3 regions of the Mesorhizobium sp. 1B3 genome follow, and region 1 is predicted to be linked to each of the others. Evidence: predicted binding sites of a transcription regulator. Region 1 holds the regulator's gene; each other region holds the start of a gene.
What was found. The regulator LexA, encoded in region 1, represses DNA repair genes until DNA is damaged. The targets are predictions, from matches to a motif close to TGTTCNNNNTGTGTTCNG.

Region 1 (6,373 bases):
TAGAGCAGCAGATAGCAGACCTCGAGAAAGTCGCCATGTTCGGCGAGTTGCTCGATCGGATAGCCACGATGCAGCAGCACGCCTGCATCACCATCGATGAAAGTGATCTGGGATTCGCAGCTTGCCGTCGAGGTGAAGCCGGGGTCGTAAGTGAAGGCGCCGGTCTGGCTATAGAGCGATCCTATGTCGATGACGTCGGGTCCAACCGTCCCGCTTCGGACCTTAAGCTCCAGGGTTTTGCCGCCAAATTCTAGTTTCGCCTTCGAATCGGTCATCGCAAACTCCTTTGCATCAAAATTGGCCGGGCGGGCCCGCACTTGCATCGCCACGGACCAGTAGCGGCAAAGTGCGCTGTTGCTATCGCATTTCTAAAGACATGCCAAGTTCGCCCGGCGCCTAATGTTGCACCGCAACAGGCCGGTTTCAATTGAGCAAATCGGCCTGCCGGACATTCAATCGATTTGGTCGGCGAGGCGCGCCAGGCTTTCGTCGCGCCCAAGCACTGCAAGCACGTCGAACACGCCCGGCGACGTGCTTCTTCCTGTCAGCGCGGCCCGCAATGGCTGTGCCACCGCGCCGAGCTTGTGGCCGCCGGCGGCGGCGAATTCGCGTATCGCAGCTTCCGTCGAGGCGGCGGTCCAATCGTGACCGATCGCTTCGAGCGCGGCCTTGGCCCCGGCAAGAATTGGCTTCGCCGGGCCGGCAACCAGCGTCGCCGCTTTCTCGTCCAGCGCGAGCGGGCGCTCGGCGAACAGATAGCCAGCATTGTCGGCAAGCTCCACGAGCGTCTTGGCACGCTCCTTGAGACCGGGCAGCGCCACCAGCAGCTTGGCCTTGCCGGCATCGTCCAGCTTGGCCAGCATGGCTTGGCCGTTCTCGAGATAGGGCAGGGTACGGACCAGCGTGTCGAGCAATTCCTCATCCGGCATCTGGCGCATGTAGACGCCGTTCAACGCCTCGAGCTTCTGGAAATCGAAGCGCGCTGCGCCCTTGTTGACGTCGTCGATGTCGAACCAGCGGATCATGTCGTCGAGGCTCATGATCTCGTCGTCGCCATGGCTCCAGCCGAGCCGCACCAGATAATTTCGCAAGGCGGCTGGCAGATACCCCATGGCGCGATAGGCTTCGACGCCGAGCGCGCCGTGACGCTTGGAGAGCTTTGCCCCATCAGAACCATGGATCAGCGGGATGTGGGCCATGACGGGTACTTCCCAGCCCATTGCATCATAGATCACCGTCTGCCGTGCGGCGTTGGTAAGATGATCGTCGCCGCGGATGATGTGCGTGACACCCATGTCGTGATCGTCGACAACGACGGCATGCATGTAGGTCGGCGTTCCGTCGGAACGCAGGATGATGAAATCATCCAGATCCTTATTGGGAAAACGCACGTCGCCCTGCACGCGATCGCGGACGACCGTTTCGCCATCGCTCGGAGCCTTGATGCGGATTGCCGGCCTCATGCCCTGCGGAGCCTCGGAAGCATCGCGGTCGCGCCAGCGCCCGTCGTAGCGGGGCGGGCGCCCTTCGGCACGAGCCTTCTCGCGCATTTTCTCCAGCTCTGCCGGCGTGGCGTAGCAATAATAGGCCTTGCCAAGACGGACGAGTTCTTCGGCTACTTCCCGGTGGCGCGATGCGCGCTGGAATTGCGAGATGGGTTCACCTTCCCAATGCAGGCCGAGCCAGGTCAATCCGTCGAGAATTGCCGCGGTCGCAGCGTCCGTCGAACGCTCACGATCGGTATCCTCGATGCGGAGCAGCATCATGCCGCCGGTATGGCGCGCATAGAGCCAGTTGAACAGCGCGGTCCGAGCCCCGCCGATGTGCAGATAGCCTGTCGGCGAAGGAGCAAAGCGCGTAACGACGGTCTTGGACATTGTCGGTTCCGGGATTGGCGGCTCGGGCGGCGAGGGGCCGCCGGCACGTGGCGTTTTGGTGGCGTTGATGTAGCATGTGTCGTCGGGCGTGCAAGGGGCAGCCGCATGGCTGAGGGGAGTACGAGGGAGATCGCGAACGAACGGTCGCTGTTTGGCGCGGCCGACGATGTCGTCGCTCCCGATGGAGAAGGTCACCGCATAAGGGGCGGCAAGTCGATCTCCCCGGGCCCGTTGCGCCTCCGTCTCCGTAACCTGGCTTCGGCATTCAGGTCGGCACTTGTTCTGGAATGGGAGCGCGGTACGGCGTTCCTGCTCATGCCGATATTTCTGGCCGCTGGAATTGTGTTCTATTACGCGCTGCCTGCCGAACCGGGTCTAGCCGCATTGGCGGGCGGGGGCGCACTTCTTTCCCTTGCTAGCTTTCTGGCGCGAACGCGACCGGCCCTCCATCTCTCGATGCTGGCCGTGTTTCTGGTCGTCGCGGGCATGTTCTTCGCCGCGCTCGAAACCTGGCGCGCCGGGACGAAGGTGCTCGGTGGCGAGATATCGACGTCGATCACCGGTCGCGTAGCCGTTATCGAGCATCAGGCGAATGGGCGTGTCCGGCTGACGCTCGATGTGCTCGACACGGCTCGGCCAAAGCTTCGCTACGCGCCGGACCGTGTCCGCGTCTCGGCAAGGTCGGTTCCGGCCGACCTGACTGCGGGAGCCATTGTGACCGGTGTGGTGAGGCTTTTCCCGCCCTCTGGGCCGCTGCGGCCAGGGAGCTATGATTTCTCATTCGAGAGCTATTTCGACGGTATCGGCGCCAATGGCTTTTTTCTCAGGGATCCCGTGCTGGCCGAAACCGACTTTGCACCGTCCATCCGGGAGCGTTTCGATGCCGAGGTCGAGAATGCGCGGACCGCGCTTGCTCAACATATCAGGGCCCGTATCGGCGGTTCCGAGGGGGAGATCGCGGCGGCGCTGATCGCCGGCACGCGCGCAGGCATTCCCGAGGAGGTGAACGAGGCGCTACGGCGCACCGGTCTGGCGCATGTCCTTTCCATCTCCGGCCTGCACATGGCGCTCGTCGCCTGGACGATCATGACAGCGCTGCGCCTGGGTTTTGCTTTGTTTCCCGACTTCGCCTCGCGCCGTCCTGTCAAGAAATACGCGGCTTCGATCGCGCTTGTCGCGACAGCCATCTATCTCTTCATCTCCGGATCGGCGGTCGCCGCGGAGCGCAGCTTTATCATGCTGGCTGTAATGCTCCTCGCCGTCCTTTTCGATCGCGCCGCGCTGACCATGCGTAATCTGGCGATTGCGGCCATTGCCATTCTCGTCGTCTCGCCGCACGAAGTGGTTGGCCCGAGCTTTCAGATGTCGTTCGCCGCGACCGCGGCACTGATCGGCGTCTACGCGTGGTGGTCGGAGCGGCGGGCGCAGGACGTGTCCGTCACGCATCGCGCAGATGCTTCGTTACCTCGACGGCTCGTGCGAAACGGCGTTCGCTATGCCGCAGGTGTTGCCGGCGTCTCGATCATCGCCGGCCTGGCGACGACGATCTACGGGGTCTATCATTTCCAACGTGTATCGCCGCTCAGCCTGGCGGCGAACCTCGCCGTCATGCCCGTCGTTTCCGTTCTCGTCATGCCTTTCGCCGTCGCCGCAATGGCCGCGATGCCGCTCGGTGTCGGCGGCCCTTTTCTCGACGTCATGGGGTGGGGGCTCTCCATGATGATCGTGGCCGCGGATTGGTTCTCCCGGCATTCGCCGCTGGATGCGGTGGGAACCATACCGGCCATCTCGGTCTTGACGATGACGGCGGCACTCCTGATCGCGACCCTGGCCACCACATGGCTGCGCGTGCTGGCGCTCCCCCTGGTCGTGGTGGGTCTCGGCACGGCAATGTTCAGGACGACACCCGAGGTCCTCATCTCAGAGGATGCTCGACTGATCGCAGTGACGTTGGCCGACGGGCGGTTGGCAGTGAACAGGCCGCGCCCAAATGGTTTCACCGTCGAGGATTGGAAACGGGCAACGTTGTCCGAAGCGCTGGCTAAGCCGCGGCAGAGCAAGGCAGCCGATGCCAAGCCGGAAGGGACCGAGCCTAGCCAAGGGCAATCGTCGGCTACGGAAAACCGGGTGCCGGTCATCCCGCTAAGCGATCTCACGGAGAACGACGGTTTTTATTGTGACGCCGGGCTTTGCGTGCTGCGCCATCGATCCGGCAAGCTCGTGATACATGCGGCCCATGCCTCGCTTGCTGCTCCGTTCTGTCGGGAAGCGGTTCTGATCGTCATCGATGACGCGACCGCCGAAAATCCTTGCTCGGTTAAGACAGTCCTGACCAAACGGCATTTGGCGCGGCACGGTGCTGCCACCATTGACCGCCTGCAGGACGAGGTCCCACAGGATGTTCGCCTCTCCCTGACCCGGCCCTATCGGCCCTGGCATCACCATCGCCAATTCTCGCGGGAAGCACGCGGGATCGCGCCATTCAAGCCGAAGAAACGCGAAGCTGAAGTCGCAGGACAGACGAAGGGCCCGATCTCGCAAGGCCGGAAAGCTAGTATCTCCGGATCAGGCCGATCAGGCGCCCCTGTACCTTGACCCTGTCCGGGCCAAAGATTCGTGTTTCATAGGCGGGATTCGCCGCTTCCAGCGCGATCGAAGCACCCTTGCGACGGAAACGCTTGAGGGTGGCCTCCTCGTCGTCCACGAGGGCAACGACGATCTCGCCAGGATTGGCTGTGTTCGTGTTGCGAATGATGACCGTGTCGCCGTCGAAAATGCCTGCCTCGATCATGGAATCGCCCTTGACCTCCAGGGCATAGTGTTCCCCGCCTGAAATCATTTCCGGAGGCACAGAGATGGAATGTGTCTTGTGCTGGATCGCATCGATCGGCACGCCTGCCGCGATGCGGCCCATCACGGGGATCGAGACCGCCGCAACCGTGTCGTCGTTGCTGCCGGTCATCTGAGGGCGCGTCGGTGCCGGGGCGGGCTTCTTTCCCAAGCTGCCTTCGATCACGCTTGGCGAAAACTTGCGCGCCGGCGCGAGGCCGGGAGCTATCGAATCGGGCAATCGAAGAACCTCGAGCGCCCGAGCCCGATTCGGCAGGCGGCGGATAAAGCCACGCTCCTCGAGCGCCGTAATCAGCCGATGGATGCCGGATTTGGACGCGAGATCCAACGCCTCCTTCATCTCGTCGAAAGATGGCGGGATGCCCGCTTCCTTCAGCCTCTCGTGGATGAACAGGAGCAGCTCGTGTTGCTTGCGTGTCAGCATTCCGTTCCCCGTGGAATCGCGCCAAAACAAAACCAGAACGAACACTATCTGTTCCAGTTGTGTTCTGCAATCGTTTAAATTTTGGTGTAAGTGCCAGGGGCTTGTCCGCGTCCGGCCGCCCGGTCACCGCAAGATCAGCGCAAGAAGAGAACGCGGCAGCGCGCGCCTGCCTCCGCCGCAGGCGCATTGGGTTCGCGGACGATAAGCGCGTTCGAGTTCGCCAGCGTGCGCAACATCGACGAATCCTGGACATGGAAGGGCGTGGCGATCAGCCGCCCGCCGGCGTCCTCGATGGTGGCGCGCACATAATCCTGCCGCTGGTCGTTTGCCTCCATCGCCGCCCCGAGAAGCGCATCTCGCACGTCCGGTTCATGGGAAAGGCCGCCAAGCTGCGCGAGAAGTGGCTTGAGAAAGAGATGCGAGCAGACCAGGCTGGCAACTGGATTGCCGGGGAGGCCCAGCACCCGTGTGGATCCCAGCCGGCCGAACATCAATGGTTTGCCGGGTCTCATGGCGATCTTCCAGAAATCCAGCGCCATTCCCTCACCGGCCAACACGTCGTGGACGAGGTCGTGATCGCCGACGGAGGCACCACCCAGGGTGACGATCACGTCGACCGAGGCATCGAGAGCTCGCCTGACCCGTGACGCGATGGCGTCGCGGCGATCAGGTGCGATCCCCAGGTCGACGGCTTCCGCCCCGATCGACTTTGCGACCGCCGCCACGCCATAGGCGTTCGAGGAGATGATCTGGGTGGGGCCGGCCTCGCTTCCGGGCGGCAGCAACTCGTCGCCGGTCGCAATGATGGCAATGCGCGGCCGTCTAACGACGCCGAGGGCAGTGTGATTGGCCGAGGCAGCCAGCGAGAGCGCGGCCGGATCAAGGACGCGGCCGGCTTGGAGCAGTTCGTCGCCTTCGACGAAATCCAGGCCACGACGGCGGATGTGCCGGCCGGAAGTGACCGGCTCGGTGGCCTCGATGAAACCGCCGTGCAACTTTCGAGCGTTCTCCTGGATCAGGATCGCGTCGGCGCCTTCCGGCACCGGCGCGCCGGTAAAAATGCGCACTGCCTGGCCGGCATTCACCTTACCAGGAAACAGTTTGCCGGCGGGCGCCTCGCCGATCACTCGCAGTCGTGCGGGAGCGGCCGCCACGTCGGCCGCGCGCACCGCATAGCCGTCCATTGCCGAAGCGTCGAATGGGGGCTGGGTACGCAATGCCC
Region 2 (6,373 bases), on a different contig from region 1:
GACTGTTCGAAGAGCCGCCGCGCAGTGAAACGGAAGGTGGCCGCGATCTATGCCGACTACGAGGCCCGCCAGGTCCAGTTCGACGGCAAAGAGCATCGCGACGGTGGGCGGGTCGAGGGCTTGGTGGACGCACTGCTCAGAAGTCGCTGAATTCGGCTGCCATGTACGCGGTGAGCGTCAGAACCTCGCGCCGCCGTGATTGAGCGCGGTCGTACTTTCCTCAATGGCCGGAACTTCGACGGGGTCGAGAGAAAACTCGACCAGCAAGGGAGCATGGTCTGATCCGACATCCTCCTGGATGCTCACCGAATGGACCGTGACGGCGCCTTTCCTGAAGACATGGTCGATGGGCAAGCCTATCCATTGCCGCCAGGAAACAGGCAGTCTCCTGGAAAGCCAGGTGGGCGTCGATCCGCTCACGCGATCGAGTCCCCCCGCGTCCATGATGCGTGCGACCGCGTTGCTCCACGGGGCTGCATTGAAATCTCCCGCGGCGAGCGCGGTCTCGCCGAGTTGCGCAAGCGGGCCCGACAGCCGGTCGATCTGCCTGGCCTGGCTGAACGGCCAGGGCCATTTGAGGTGCATCGCCGCCACCGCGATGCTTCGGCCGCCCAGGTCGATTTCGGCAGTCGCCATCGCACCGCTTTCGAAGCATGCGCCTTCGCCTCCCGCTGCAAAGGGGCGGCGCGACAGGATCGCGGCGGGTCCTATGGGGCTCCGCGGCTCGCAGAAAATGGAATAGGGATAGGCGGCCGAGATGCGCTCCAGTTGCGCTATCCATATCGGCGAGACCTCGTTGACGGCGACGATATCGGGGCGGGTCCGGCCGATCAGCGAGAGGAGCTTTTCCGGAGTGGCGTTGTCGAAGCGCGCATTGACGTGGAGAAGCCGATAGGTGGCCTGGTTCGTTTTCACGGCGGCATTGACCTGCCCGAAGACCAGCGTGGCAGGGAAGTTTACTGCTGTTGCAAAGGCGCCCAGGCCCAGCGTGATGGAAAGACCGGCCTCTTTCCAATACCCCAGGGAGAGGGCCGGAAGCGCCGATAGGGCCGTCGCCACGGCAAGATGCATCCGGAAATGGGCGAAGCTGTCGAAAGCCGGATGCCAAGCTCCGAAGAAGCCCGCTATCAGCGGCAAGGATACGGCGATCGGCAATGCCAGTGCCGCGAGCCGCAACAGTTCGAACACGCCCCTCTTGTTCATGGCGCAGGACGTGCAGGATGAATGCGGCCCATTCATGGTGGAGCCGCGGAAGAGTGCCTTATTGGAAGGCCGTTTCCGAGAAGCTTCTGAGCTTGCGGGAATGGAGCCGTTCCGGAGGCATCTCGGCAAGCTTTTCGACGGCCCTGATGCCGATCGTCAGGTGCTGCGCGACCTGACGCTTATAGAATTCGGTGGCCATGCCGGGCAGCTTCAACTCGCCGTGGAGAGGTTTGTCGGAGACGCAGAGCAGCGTGCCGTAGGGTACCCTGAAGCGAAAACCGTTGGCGGCGATCGTCGCCGATTCCATGTCGAGCGCGATGGCGCGGGACTGCGACAGCCGCTGCACAGGGCCGCGCTGCTCGCGCAGTTCCCAATTGCGATTATCGATGGTGGCAACCGTTCCGGTGCGCATGATGCGCTTGAGATCATAGCCGGAAAGCCCGGTGACCTCGGCGACCGCCTCCTGAAGGGCGACCTGGACCTCGGCAAGCGGTGGGATCGGAACCCATACGGGAAGGTCGTCGTCCAGCACGTGGTCTTCGCGCACATAGGCGTGGGCGAGCACGTAATCGCCGAGAGCCTGGCTATTTCGCAGACCGGCGCAGTGGCCGAGCATCAGCCAGGCATGGGGGCGCAATACCGCGATATGATCAGTGATGGTCTTTGCGTTCGACGGCCCGACGCCGATATTGACCATTGTGATGCCGGCATGGCCGGGCTTGACCAGGTGGTAGGCGGGCATCTGCGGCAGCCGCGCGAGGGCGGCGCCCTGCTGCGGAGCGGCCTGCCCGGCCGAGGTGACGAGATTGCCCGGCTCGACGAAGGCCGTGTAGCCGCCTCCGCCCCGGGTCATCATGTCTCTGGCATAGAGGCAGAATTCGTCCACATAGAACTGATAGTTGGTGAACAGCACGAAATTCTGGAAGTGTTGCGGGCTCGTCGCCGTATAGTGCGACAGCCGGTGCAGCGAATAGTCGATCCGCTGTGCGGTGAAGGGTGCAAGCGGCAGGGCTTCGCCCGGGATGGGCTCGAACGTGCCGTTGGCAATAAGATCGTCCGTGCCGTTGAGATCCGGCACATCGAAAATGTCCCGCAACGGCCGCTTCAGACCGTCGGCGAAGGCCCCGTCGACATGGGTCCCCTCGACAAAAGCGAAATGCACGGGGATCGGAGTTTCGGATTCCGACACGGTCACCGGTACGCCGTGGTTGCGCATGATCACCCGCAACTGGTCGACCAGATAGTTCTCGAAGAGATCCGGCCGCGTGACGGTGGTGGAATATTGTCCCGGTGAAGGCATGTGGCCATAGGCAAGACGGCTGTCGACCTGGGCGAAGGACGAGGTGGAGACGCTGACCTCGGGATAGAACGCGCGGAAACGGCGATTGTTGTCGCGGCCCTCGGCGAGGAGCCTGAAGGAGTCCCGCAGGAATGCGGTATTGCGGTCGTAGAGCATCTTGAGTGCATCGACCGCCTGACGCGCATCGGAGAAGCTCTGGCGGGCGAAGGGCTCTGGACTGGCGATCGATTCGATCGGCTGTGGATAGATTCGCTTTTCCATAACCCATTATAGAGAATCCGATGGGTTTGGGGAGGGGGAGCCAGGAAGCTCGGTGCTGATCCCGCGCGCGCTCTTCAGGCGCGCTGCAGGCTGACGAGCAGCACAAGCCCGGCGCCCATCTTCTTCTGGCCGGGGGCCTCGATGAAGACGCGGTCGCCAGCGTTTACCTGGGGCACCATCAGCAGCGGGGCGGCGACGAGCCCGGCCAGGAAGGCCGCACGGACGAGGAGGCGGAGGGTGTCAGTCAACTGTTTCATTGTCTTGACCCTGAGGCTCTTCAACCGGCCTGTCCGGCAGAGGCATTTCCGTTTTGCATTGCGCTGGAAACAACGATTGTTTCTTTCCAGGAATGTGCTTTCCGGCCCGTCTGCGCGACCAGGATGGAGAACAACATGCCGAACAGCGCCATCAGCAGGCAGACGATCGTGAACCGGCGAGCGAGCATTTTTCGAAGTCCCCTTCAACAACTTGGGGACAGCATGCATCGCGCGCACTGAACCAGCCCTGAGAAGGGCGTTCATCCAGTGTTCAAGAAACTTAACAGCAGCGTCCAATATTGTCGGCTTGTGTTCCGGCCGACGTCGACTATCTGCTTTGGAGCGCTGGGTCCTCCGACAGTGCATGAGGATTCGGAGAAACTCGGCGCAAAGCAATGAGCTAGAGCATCAGTGCCGGTTTCCCGGTGCTGTCGTTCAAGGCGCAGCGACGTGGAGACTTGCCCATGGCCACCCAAGTGAAGCCCATCGAACTATATTATTGGCCGACGCCGAACGGCTGGAAAATAACGATCATGCTCGAAGAGCTCGGCGTTCCCTATGAAGTAAGATATGTCAATATCGGCCGCGGCGAACAATTCGAACCGTCCTTCCTGAAGATCTCTCCCAACAATCGGATGCCCGCTATCATCGATCCCGAAGGTCCGGGCGGGGAGCCCATTTCGGTGTTCGAATCCGGGGCGATCCTTCAGTATCTCGGCAGGAAATTCGGCCGCTTCTATCCCACGGATGAGCGCGCGCGAGTTGCGGTCGACGAATGGCTGTTCTGGCAGATGGGCGGCTTGGGACCGATGGCCGGGCAGGCTCATCACTTCCGCCAATACGCTCCCGAGAAGATTCCTTATGCGGTCGACCGCTATACGAACGAGGTGAACCGCCTCTATGGCGTGATGAACAAGCGCCTTGCCGAGCGGCAATTCCTTGCAGGTGACTACTCGATCGCTGACATGGCCTCTTATGGTTGGGTCAGGCCGTACAAAAACCAGGGGCAGGATCTCGACGATTTCCCGAACCTCAAGCGCTGGTTCGAGACGATCGGCGCACGTCCCGCCGTCGTGCGGGCCGTCGAGATCGGCCAGGAACATCGGCGCAATCTCGCCGATGACAAGGAAGCTCAGAAGGTGCTGTTCGGGCAACGCGCCCGGGCGTAGGAGCCTTCAAAGGTACAACTTCCCCTGGCATCGGTCGCCCTGAGCTCGCGTCCGATGCCTGCACAGCTGCGCGGAATGCCTTCAAAGTTTGGCCCAGGTTTGTCTCCGCAGATCAGGCCGTCGAGCACGGTTTGTAGGGGACGCCCATTTTCGTGGTTAGCAAACGCTTGCCGGAGCTTGGGCCAATTTTCAGAGGTTTTTCTGAAAAATCGAGGAATCCCACCAGGTTCGATGCTTAACGAAGTCTATCGTTTACTTATTGTTTTAGCTTTGTTTTCCTCAAATTAAGCAAGCCGTTTAACGGCAGATTCAAGCGTTGGCCGCATTCTCGAAAGCATCGAAAGGGCGGCTCGACAAGAAGAAACGGAGCCGCTCGACCAAGACGAGACAGGGGATTGAAATGGCACGTTTCGAAATGCTCGAGGCCGGGTTCGGTACCATGGGTTCGACCGCTCAGGCCGACATTCTCTTGGAACTGGGTATGATGTACGCGACCGGCCGCGACTGCGAGAGCGATCTCGTCGCCGCCCACAAATGGTTCAACATCGCTGCCATCAAGGGTTCCGCGCGGGCCGCCGAACTGCGCTCCGAACTTTCGGCCGCCATGTCTAAGCCCGAGATCGCCAGGGCGCTGCGCGAAGCGCGGGAATGGATGACCACCCACTGATTTTTGACTGACGTAACAGGGAAGGCTCCGGCCAGGAGAGCGGGAAAGAAGCGCCACGGCCGGGGATCTCGGCGCCGACAGAGCGCCAATGCAAAGCCGCGACCGGCGAGACAACGCCGGCGCGGCTTTTCGTTTTCGTGATGCGACTGGACAAGCCCAAGCGGGAGTGAAAAGGTCCGGTTTCACATTTCATGACGCCTCGCAAGGAACATGTGCGGCGAAGGAGGAGAAATGCTTTCGAAACGAATTCTAGGGGCGGCGCTGATCGCTCTGACCATGGCCTCCGGCTCTGCCGCGGCCGACGAGATCACCTTTGCGGTAGTCGGACCGATGACGGGACAGCTGGCGACCATCGGCGACCAGTTCCGCCACGGTGCGGAAGCGGCGGTCGCGGCTATCAACGAAGCCGGCGGCGTCGGCGGCCGAACGATCAAGCTGGCAGTCGAAGACGATGTTTGCGACCCGAAGCAGGCGGTGTCGGTCGCCAACCGCATCGTCGCCAATGGCATCAACTTCATCGACGGTCATGCCTGCTCGGGCTCGAGCATCCCGGCTTCGGCGGTCTATGCCGAGGCGGGCGCGCTGATGATGAGCCCGGCCTCGTCCAACCCGTTGCTGACCGAGGACGCGGCCAAGAACGGCTGGGCCACGATCATGCGCCTCTACACACGCGACGATCGTCAGGGCACCTTCATCGGTCCGTGGATCGCGGAGAAGTACAAAGGCAAGAATGTCGCGGTCCTGCACGACAAGAGCGCCTACGGCCAGGGCGTGGCCGATGCGGTGAAAGCCGAAATGAACAAGGGCGGCCTGACGGAGATCCTTTATGACGGCATCAATGCCGGCGAGAAGGACTATTCGGCCCTGGTTACCAAGCTCAAGGAGCTGAAGGCCGATGTGGTCTATTTCGGCGGCTATCACAACGAGGCGGGCCTGATATTGCGCCAGGCCGCCGAACAGGGCTTCAAGTTCCAGCTGATCATGCCGGACAGCATCGCCACGCCGGAGTTCTGGCAGATCGCCGGCCCAGCGGGCGAGGGCACCATGTTCGTCTTCCCAGCCGATCCGCAGGCCCGCCCCGAAGCCAAGGCAGCGGTCGACAAGATCAAGGCCACCGGCTTCGTGCCGGAAGGCTTCACGCTTTTTGCCTATGCGACGATCCAGGCCTTCGCGCAGGGCATCGAACGCGCCGGCAGTGACGATCCGGCGGCCGTCGCCGCAGCGCTGAAAAACGGCGAGCCGATTGAGACCGTCATCGGCCCGATCGTCTTCGACGAGAAAGGCGATATCAAAAATGCCGCTTACGACATTAATGTCTGGAGCGACGGCAAATATTCGAAGCTCCAGTAGTAATTGGATCGACCTGATCCGAGAAATGGCCGGGTCCTCCCGGCCATTTCTCGTTAGTTTTCGCTGAAGTGGACGAGCACCGTGCCGTCGGTGACCTGAGCGCCCTCCGTCACGATCTCGGCGATCACGCCTTCATGGGGCGCTGTGATGGTGTGCTCCATTTTCA
Region 3 (6,373 bases), 110 kb from region 1:
TCGCGCTCGCGACAACAGGATGTCAAGATCTGCCGCCTCAGCCTGGCTATGTGTCGATTGGCCAGAGCCGCATAGCCTCGATTGCGCCATCGGTGACTGCGACAGGCCGCGCGGGGAAGGCGGCAAGCCCGTCTCGTGACAAGGAGCGCCCCTACTTCGTCGAATTCCGTGCCCGCTACGCGCTGAGCTACGGCCATACCTATGTCGTTTTCGGTCGCCTGAACGAAGCCGGGAAGGCCGTCAATCCCGAGGTTGCGGGCCTCCACCCGGCGTCAAACAGCCCGGTCCCCTATGTTCTCGGCCACTTCATGCCAGTGCCCGCCGAAACGGGATGGAGCGACGGCGACTTGGAGGAACAATACAGGGCGGCCAGCTGGCGCGTGATGTTGAACAAAGCCGAGTATGACGATGCCGTTGCGAAGATACGCAAGCTTCAAGCCAGAGCGGGGCTTTGGCAAGCTTCGGTCTACAATTGCAACGCCTTCACCGGCGACATTGCGCGCTCCATGGGATACAAGGTCCCTTCCAGGTATCTCCGGCCACAGCAATTCGTGACCAAGCTTCGAGAGCTGAATACCGGCCCGAAAGCCGCCGCCGAAAACTCCTAAAGCGTGTCGCCGATAATCGGACTCAGCGACACGCTTTATGTGCTTGATTGTGCATGCCGTTATGCCAAAAGCGCTGAACACTTTTGGGCGACATGCATAGCCTTAGAACGGGATCTCGTCATCGAGCTCGCGCGATCCCCCGCCACCCCGGCTGCCGCCACCGCCGCGGTTGTAGCTGTCGTCCGGGCCCGATTGACCGAAATCCGACCCTCGGCCGCCACCGCCTCCATAACCGACCTGGCCCTCGCCTCCTCCGCCGCGAGCATCGAGCATCTGCAGCTCGCCGCGGAACTTCTGGAGCACGATCTCGGTCGTATACCGATCCTGGCCGTTCTGGTCCTGCCACTTGCGGGTCTGGAGCTGACCCTCGACATAGACCTTCATGCCTTTCTTCAGGTATTGCTCAGCGACCTTGGCAAGATTGTCGTTGAAGATCACGACACTGTGCCATTCGGTCTTTTCCTTGCGCTCGCCGGTCATCTTGTCGCGCCAGGTTTCGGATGTGGCAATCCTGATGTTGACGACGGGATCGCCGGAATTGAGCCGCCGGATTTCGGGATCCGCGCCTAGATTGCCGACCAGAATGACCTTGTTGACGCTACCCGCCATGATACTTCTCCGCGCTCGTCCGAAACAAAAAGCAATTGTCGGCGCATTCTATCCGATCACCTTTGCCGGCGCGCCGCGTCCGGTCGTATCAGGTGGTCCCTGTCCACAAATAGTTTGTTCTCTTTATGTTCTAGCCAGAATTGCGGCGCTTGGCAAGAGGCGATCGAGAAGCCAGGATTTCCAGGCCTTCGGACCTGTTCCATGCAACCCTTGATTGTGTCTTCTGGGCAAACAGGATCGTTACTTGGCTGGCAGGGGAGCGCCGCATATAAGGGTTGCATGACGAGCCGACGCTTCCACCGACCTTACGTACTCGCAGGGCTGTTGCTTTCACTGGCGGCACCGGCCTGGGCCGACCAGGTTTCCGGCAAGAAGGCCTCAGATGCCCTGCCCGGCGTGGAAGGCAACTACAGCATCGTCACGCCTGCCCCCGAGCCGCTGGAGGCCCCCGACACGGACGATGGCTACTTCAAAGTCGGAGACTGGGACGTCAGGATCTCCGGCAGCGTCATGTTCCAGATCGGGGCCAGCAGCGCCGATTCAGAGGAACGTCGGCGTCGTTAGTCCGATCCCGCAGGTGCCGAATTGGCGTTCACGATGATCCGCCTCCTCGATCCTGACGACATCGAGGCTTTCCAGAGTATCCGGCTCGAGGCCTTGCGTCTCGAACCGGCGTCGTTTGCGAGCAGCGTGGAAGATTGGGAGAAGCTGCCGGATGAGGAATGGCGTCGGCGCATAACAGGCAATTCCGTTTTCGTCGCGTTCGACGGCGAGAGGCCCATCGGCCTCATGGGCCTCATGCGGGAGCGCTCCAGCAAGATGGCGCATCGAGCCACCGTTGTGATGGTCTATGTGCAGAAGAGCCACCGCGGGACGGGCGTTTCGACGAAGCTGCTCGACAAGCTGATCACTTACGCGCGCGAAAACGGCATCCGGCAGTTGGAATTGTCGGCCAGCGTGGAAAACCCTGCAGCCCTTCGCTTCTATCGCAACGAAGGCTTCCGAGAGATCGGGCGCATCCGGGGCGGCTTCCTTCACGAGGGCCGGGAAATAGATGAGATCCTGATGGTGCGCCGTATCGCACCGTAATTCGCTGGCGTCCCCAGAAATAAGGCCCTGCCGCCGCTCGGGCTCGCAGGGCCATCTTTCGGACTTCCTAGTCCGGCTGTCGGAGTTGTACTGCCGACGTTCAATTCGGATGCAGGCCTTTCAGCCGATCCGACTGTAGTCTCTGATTGTCAGGGGATCAGCAGCTTCGCGCTTGTCAAACGCGATCAGGGCTGCCGCGGCTCCACTTCCATGTGGAGCCAAACGAGATTGTCCGGTGGGTTCATGCCTCCGCTCCTCTTTTGTTTCCACGATGTCTTCCGAAACGTTTTATTCGTACCTGACAGCGTTACGAAAACCCAACCAGTCACGAAGAGCATCCGCTGGACGCTCGGCTTCGGGGACCGCTGAATTCTGCCCCTGACATTCCGCTGCGTCAACACTTCCCTTGCCGGAAAGCCAAATTGTGATCGTCACAGGATGCCTTCCTGTTGCTTTGTCAGGAGCCTGTTCGGCCTTTGTTCTTTTTGCTTGCCCTTCCGCATTCAAGCTCCTAGACCAAACCTGCCGGCGGCTCCCGCGCCACCACAAGGCAGGGCCTCGACGGAGCGGCGAAAATGCTTACATAGGGACTGGCCGGAGCGATCCCAGCCATCCCAACTCACGAGACAGGCGGCGGACCGGCGATGGCCGATCATAAGTACATTTCCATTCGCGGAGCGCGCGAGCACAATCTGAAGAATGTCGATCTCGATCTGCCGAGGGATCGGCTGATCGTCATGACCGGCCTGTCGGGATCCGGCAAGTCGTCGCTGGCGTTCGATACGATCTACGCCGAGGGCCAACGTCGCTACGTCGAAAGCCTTTCGGCCTATGCCCGGCAGTTCCTGGAAATGATGCAGAAGCCGGACGTCGACCAGATCGACGGCCTGTCTCCCGCCATCTCGATCGAACAGAAGACAACGTCGCGCAATCCGCGTTCGACGGTCGGCACGGTTACCGAAATCTACGACTATATGCGCCTGCTCTACGCGCGCGTCGGTGTTCCCTATTCTCCGGCCACGGGGCTGCCGATCGAAAGCCAGACAGTCTCCCAGATGGTCGATCGCGTGCTGGATATCGAAGAAGGCACACGGCTTTACCTGCTGGCGCCGATCGTCCGCGGCCGGAAGGGCGAATACAGGAAGGAACTGCTGGAGCTCCAGAAGAAGGGCTTCCAACGCGTCAAGGTGGATGGCGTCTTCTACGAGATCGCCGATGTCCCGGCGCTGGACAAGAAATACAAGCACGACATCGACGTCGTGGTGGACCGCATTGTCGTGCGGCCGGATCTCGCCGCACGTCTTGCCGACAGCCTGGAGACGGCGTTGAAACTCGCCGACGGCCTGGCTGTCGCTGAATTCGCCGACAAGCCTTTGCCCGCCGAAGAGACTGCGGGGGAGTCGGCTTACAAATCGAAGAACGAGACGCATGAGCGCATCCTGTTCTCCGAGAAGTTCGCCTGCCCGGTCTCGGGCTTCACGATCCCGGAGATCGAACCGCGCCTGTTTTCCTTCAACAATCCGTTCGGCGCATGTCCGACCTGCGACGGGCTCGGCAGCCAGCGGGCGATCGACCCGGACCTCGTGGTTCCTGACGACAACCTGTCGCTGCGCGACGGGGCGATCAGCCCCTGGGCCAAATCGACCTCTCCCTATTACGCCCAGACATTGGAAGCGCTCGGAAAGGTCTATGGCTTCAAAGTAGGTGATCGCTTCAAGGATCTTTCGGGGGAGGCCAAGCAGGCGATCCTGCGCGGAACGGGCGAGCGCGAGGTCACCTTCCAGTATGACGACGGCCTTCGTTCCTATAAGACGACAAAGACATTCGAAGGGGTCATTCCCAATCTCGAGCGTCGCTGGAAGGAAACGGAGTCGGCCTGGATGCGCGAGGAGATCGAGCGCTTCATGTCGGCCACGCCCTGCCCTGCTTGCCGCGGCTACAGGCTGAAGCCCGAAGCATTGGCGGTGAAGATCGCCGGCAAGCACATTGGCGAGATCACCGAACTTTCGATCCGCAAGGCCGACGCCTGGTTCACCGACTTGCCCGACGTTCTCAACGCCAAGCAGAACGAGATCGCGGTGCGCATCCTGAAGGAGATCCGCGAGCGTCTGCGCTTCCTGAACGATGTGGGGCTCGACTATCTCACGCTGTCGCGCAATTCCGGCACGCTGTCGGGCGGGGAGAGCCAGCGCATACGTCTCGCATCCCAGATAGGGTCGGGTCTTACGGGCGTGCTCTACGTGCTGGACGAGCCGTCGATCGGCCTGCACCAGCGCGACAACACGCGGCTGCTCGACACGCTGCGGCATCTGCGTGACCTCGGCAACACGGTGATCGTCGTCGAGCATGACGAGGATGCGATCCTGACGGCCGACTATGTCGTCGACATCGGCCCGGCCGCCGGCATTCACGGCGGAAGGATCATCGCCGAGGGAACACCGGCGCAAGTCATGGCGAATCCGAACTCGATCACCGGGAAATATCTTTCCGGCGAACTCGAGATCTCGATGCCGAATTCGCGCCGGGAGCTGAAGAAGAACAAGCGCATCAAGGTCGTCGGAGCGCGCGGCAACAATCTGAAGAACGTCACCGCTGAGATACCGCTGGGGACGTTCGCCTGCGTGACGGGGGTCTCGGGCGGCGGCAAGTCCACCTTCCTGATCGAAACGCTGTTCAAGGCGGCCTCGCGGCGCATCATGGGGTCGCGCGAACATCCGGCAGAACACGATCGCATCGAAGGGCTGGAGTTCCTCGACAAGGTGATCGATATCGACCAGTCGCCGATCGGCCGCACCCCCCGCTCGAACCCGGCCACCTATACGGGGGCTTTCACGCCCATTCGCGACTGGTTTGCCGGCTTGCCGGAAGCGAAGGCGCGAGGCTACCAGCCCGGGCGCTTCTCCTTCAACGTCAAGGGCGGACGCTGCGAGGCCTGCCAGGGCGACGGCGTCATCAAGATCGAGATGCACTTCCTGCCAGATGTCTACGTGACCTGCGATGTCTGCCACGGCAAACGCTACAACCGCGAGACGCTCGAAGTGCTGTTCAAGGGCAAGTCGATCGCGGACGTGCTGGAGATGACCGTCGAGGAAGGTGTGGAGTTCTTCGCGGCCGTGCCGGCGGTTCGCGACAAGCTGGAGACGCTGGCCAAGGTCGGTCTCGGCTACATCCATGTCGGCCAGCAGGCCACCACCCTGTCAGGTGGCGAGGCGCAGCGCATCAAGCTCGCCAAGGAGCTGTCGCGCAAGGCCACAGGCAAGACGCTCTATATCCTCGACGAGCCGACCACCGGGCTCCATTTCCATGACGTGGCCAAGCTTCTCGAAGTGCTCCATGAACTTGTCGACCAGGGCAATACGGTCGTCGTCATCGAGCACAATCTCGAAGTCATCAAGACCGCCGACTGGATTCTCGACCTCGGCCCCGAGGGCGGCGATGGCGGCGGCGAACTCGTTGCGGCAGGACGCCCGGAGGACATCGTCAAAGAACCGCGCAGCTACACCGGGCAGTATCTGAAGGAGCTTCTTGAGCGGCGGCCCAGGGGAAAACGAGAGGCCGCGGAGTAGATGGTCGCCTCCACGGATTTACCGATGCCAGACCTCTCGGCATCGGTCCATGCTACGAAGCCGACAGGAGGAGGGCTGGAATGACGAAAGCCGGAACGATCCGGGCCGGAATGGGCGGCTGGACCTTCGAGCCTTGGGAAAGCTCTTTCTATCCGGAGAAACTTCCCAAGGCCAAGCAACTTGGATTTGCCTCGCGGCAGGTCCCGACAATCGAGGTCAACGGCACCTACTATTCGAGCTTCAAGGAGCCCACCTTCGTCAAATGGGCTGGTGAAGCGCCAGAAGACTTTGTTTTCTCGCTCAAAGGCAACCGTTTCGTCACCAACCGTCGCGTGCTCGGTGAAGCCGGCGAGTCGATGATGCGCTTCCTGGAATCGGGCGTTGCCGCTCTCGGTGAGAAGCTAGGGCCGATCCTTTGGCAGTTCGCGCCGACCAAGAAGTTCGATCCGCAAGATTTCGAGGCGTTCCTCAAGCTGCTGCCGGAGAAGCAGGACGGCGTCG

Region 2: a site for LexA is predicted at 4,451-4,468, ahead of ACCO56_RS05085 (sel1 repeat family protein). Genes of this name have one in related genera too.
Region 3: a site for LexA is predicted at 1,333-1,350, ahead of ssb (single-stranded DNA-binding protein). Genes of this name have one in related genera too.

The regions. Positions count from the first base shown of each region.
Region 1 is NZ_JBJHDO010000004.1:195,542-201,914, forward strand. Features, by position in the region: gene gltA (citrate synthase) at 1-275, opposite strand, end outside; gene gltX (glutamate--tRNA ligase) at 453-1,877, opposite strand; gene ACCO56_RS12975 (ComEC/Rec2 family competence protein) at 1,983-4,472, shown strand; gene lexA (transcriptional repressor LexA) at 4,429-5,151, opposite strand; gene ACCO56_RS12985 (molybdopterin molybdotransferase MoeA) at 5,286-6,373, opposite strand, start outside.
Region 2 is NZ_JBJHDO010000001.1:1,083,039-1,089,411, forward strand. Features, by position in the region: gene ACCO56_RS05060 (DUF922 domain-containing protein) at 1-150, shown strand, start outside; gene ACCO56_RS05065 (endonuclease/exonuclease/phosphatase family protein) at 178-1,203, opposite strand; gene ACCO56_RS05070 (AMP nucleosidase) at 1,262-2,764, opposite strand; gene ACCO56_RS05075 (hypothetical protein) at 2,839-3,021, opposite strand; gene ACCO56_RS05080 (glutathione S-transferase N-terminal domain-containing protein) at 3,486-4,190, shown strand; gene ACCO56_RS05085 (sel1 repeat family protein) at 4,591-4,857, shown strand; gene ACCO56_RS05090 (ABC transporter substrate-binding protein) at 5,089-6,207, shown strand; gene ACCO56_RS05095 (acetyl/propionyl/methylcrotonyl-CoA carboxylase subunit alpha) at 6,261-6,373, opposite strand, start outside.
Region 3 is NZ_JBJHDO010000004.1:88,499-94,871, reverse strand. Features, by position in the region: gene ACCO56_RS12460 (hypothetical protein) at 1-608, shown strand, start outside; gene ssb (single-stranded DNA-binding protein) at 711-1,217, opposite strand; gene ACCO56_RS12450 (hypothetical protein) at 1,497-1,781, shown strand; gene ACCO56_RS12445 (N-acetyltransferase family protein) at 1,815-2,306, shown strand; gene uvrA (excinuclease ABC subunit UvrA) at 2,951-5,872, shown strand; gene ACCO56_RS12435 (DUF72 domain-containing protein) at 5,953-6,373, shown strand, end outside.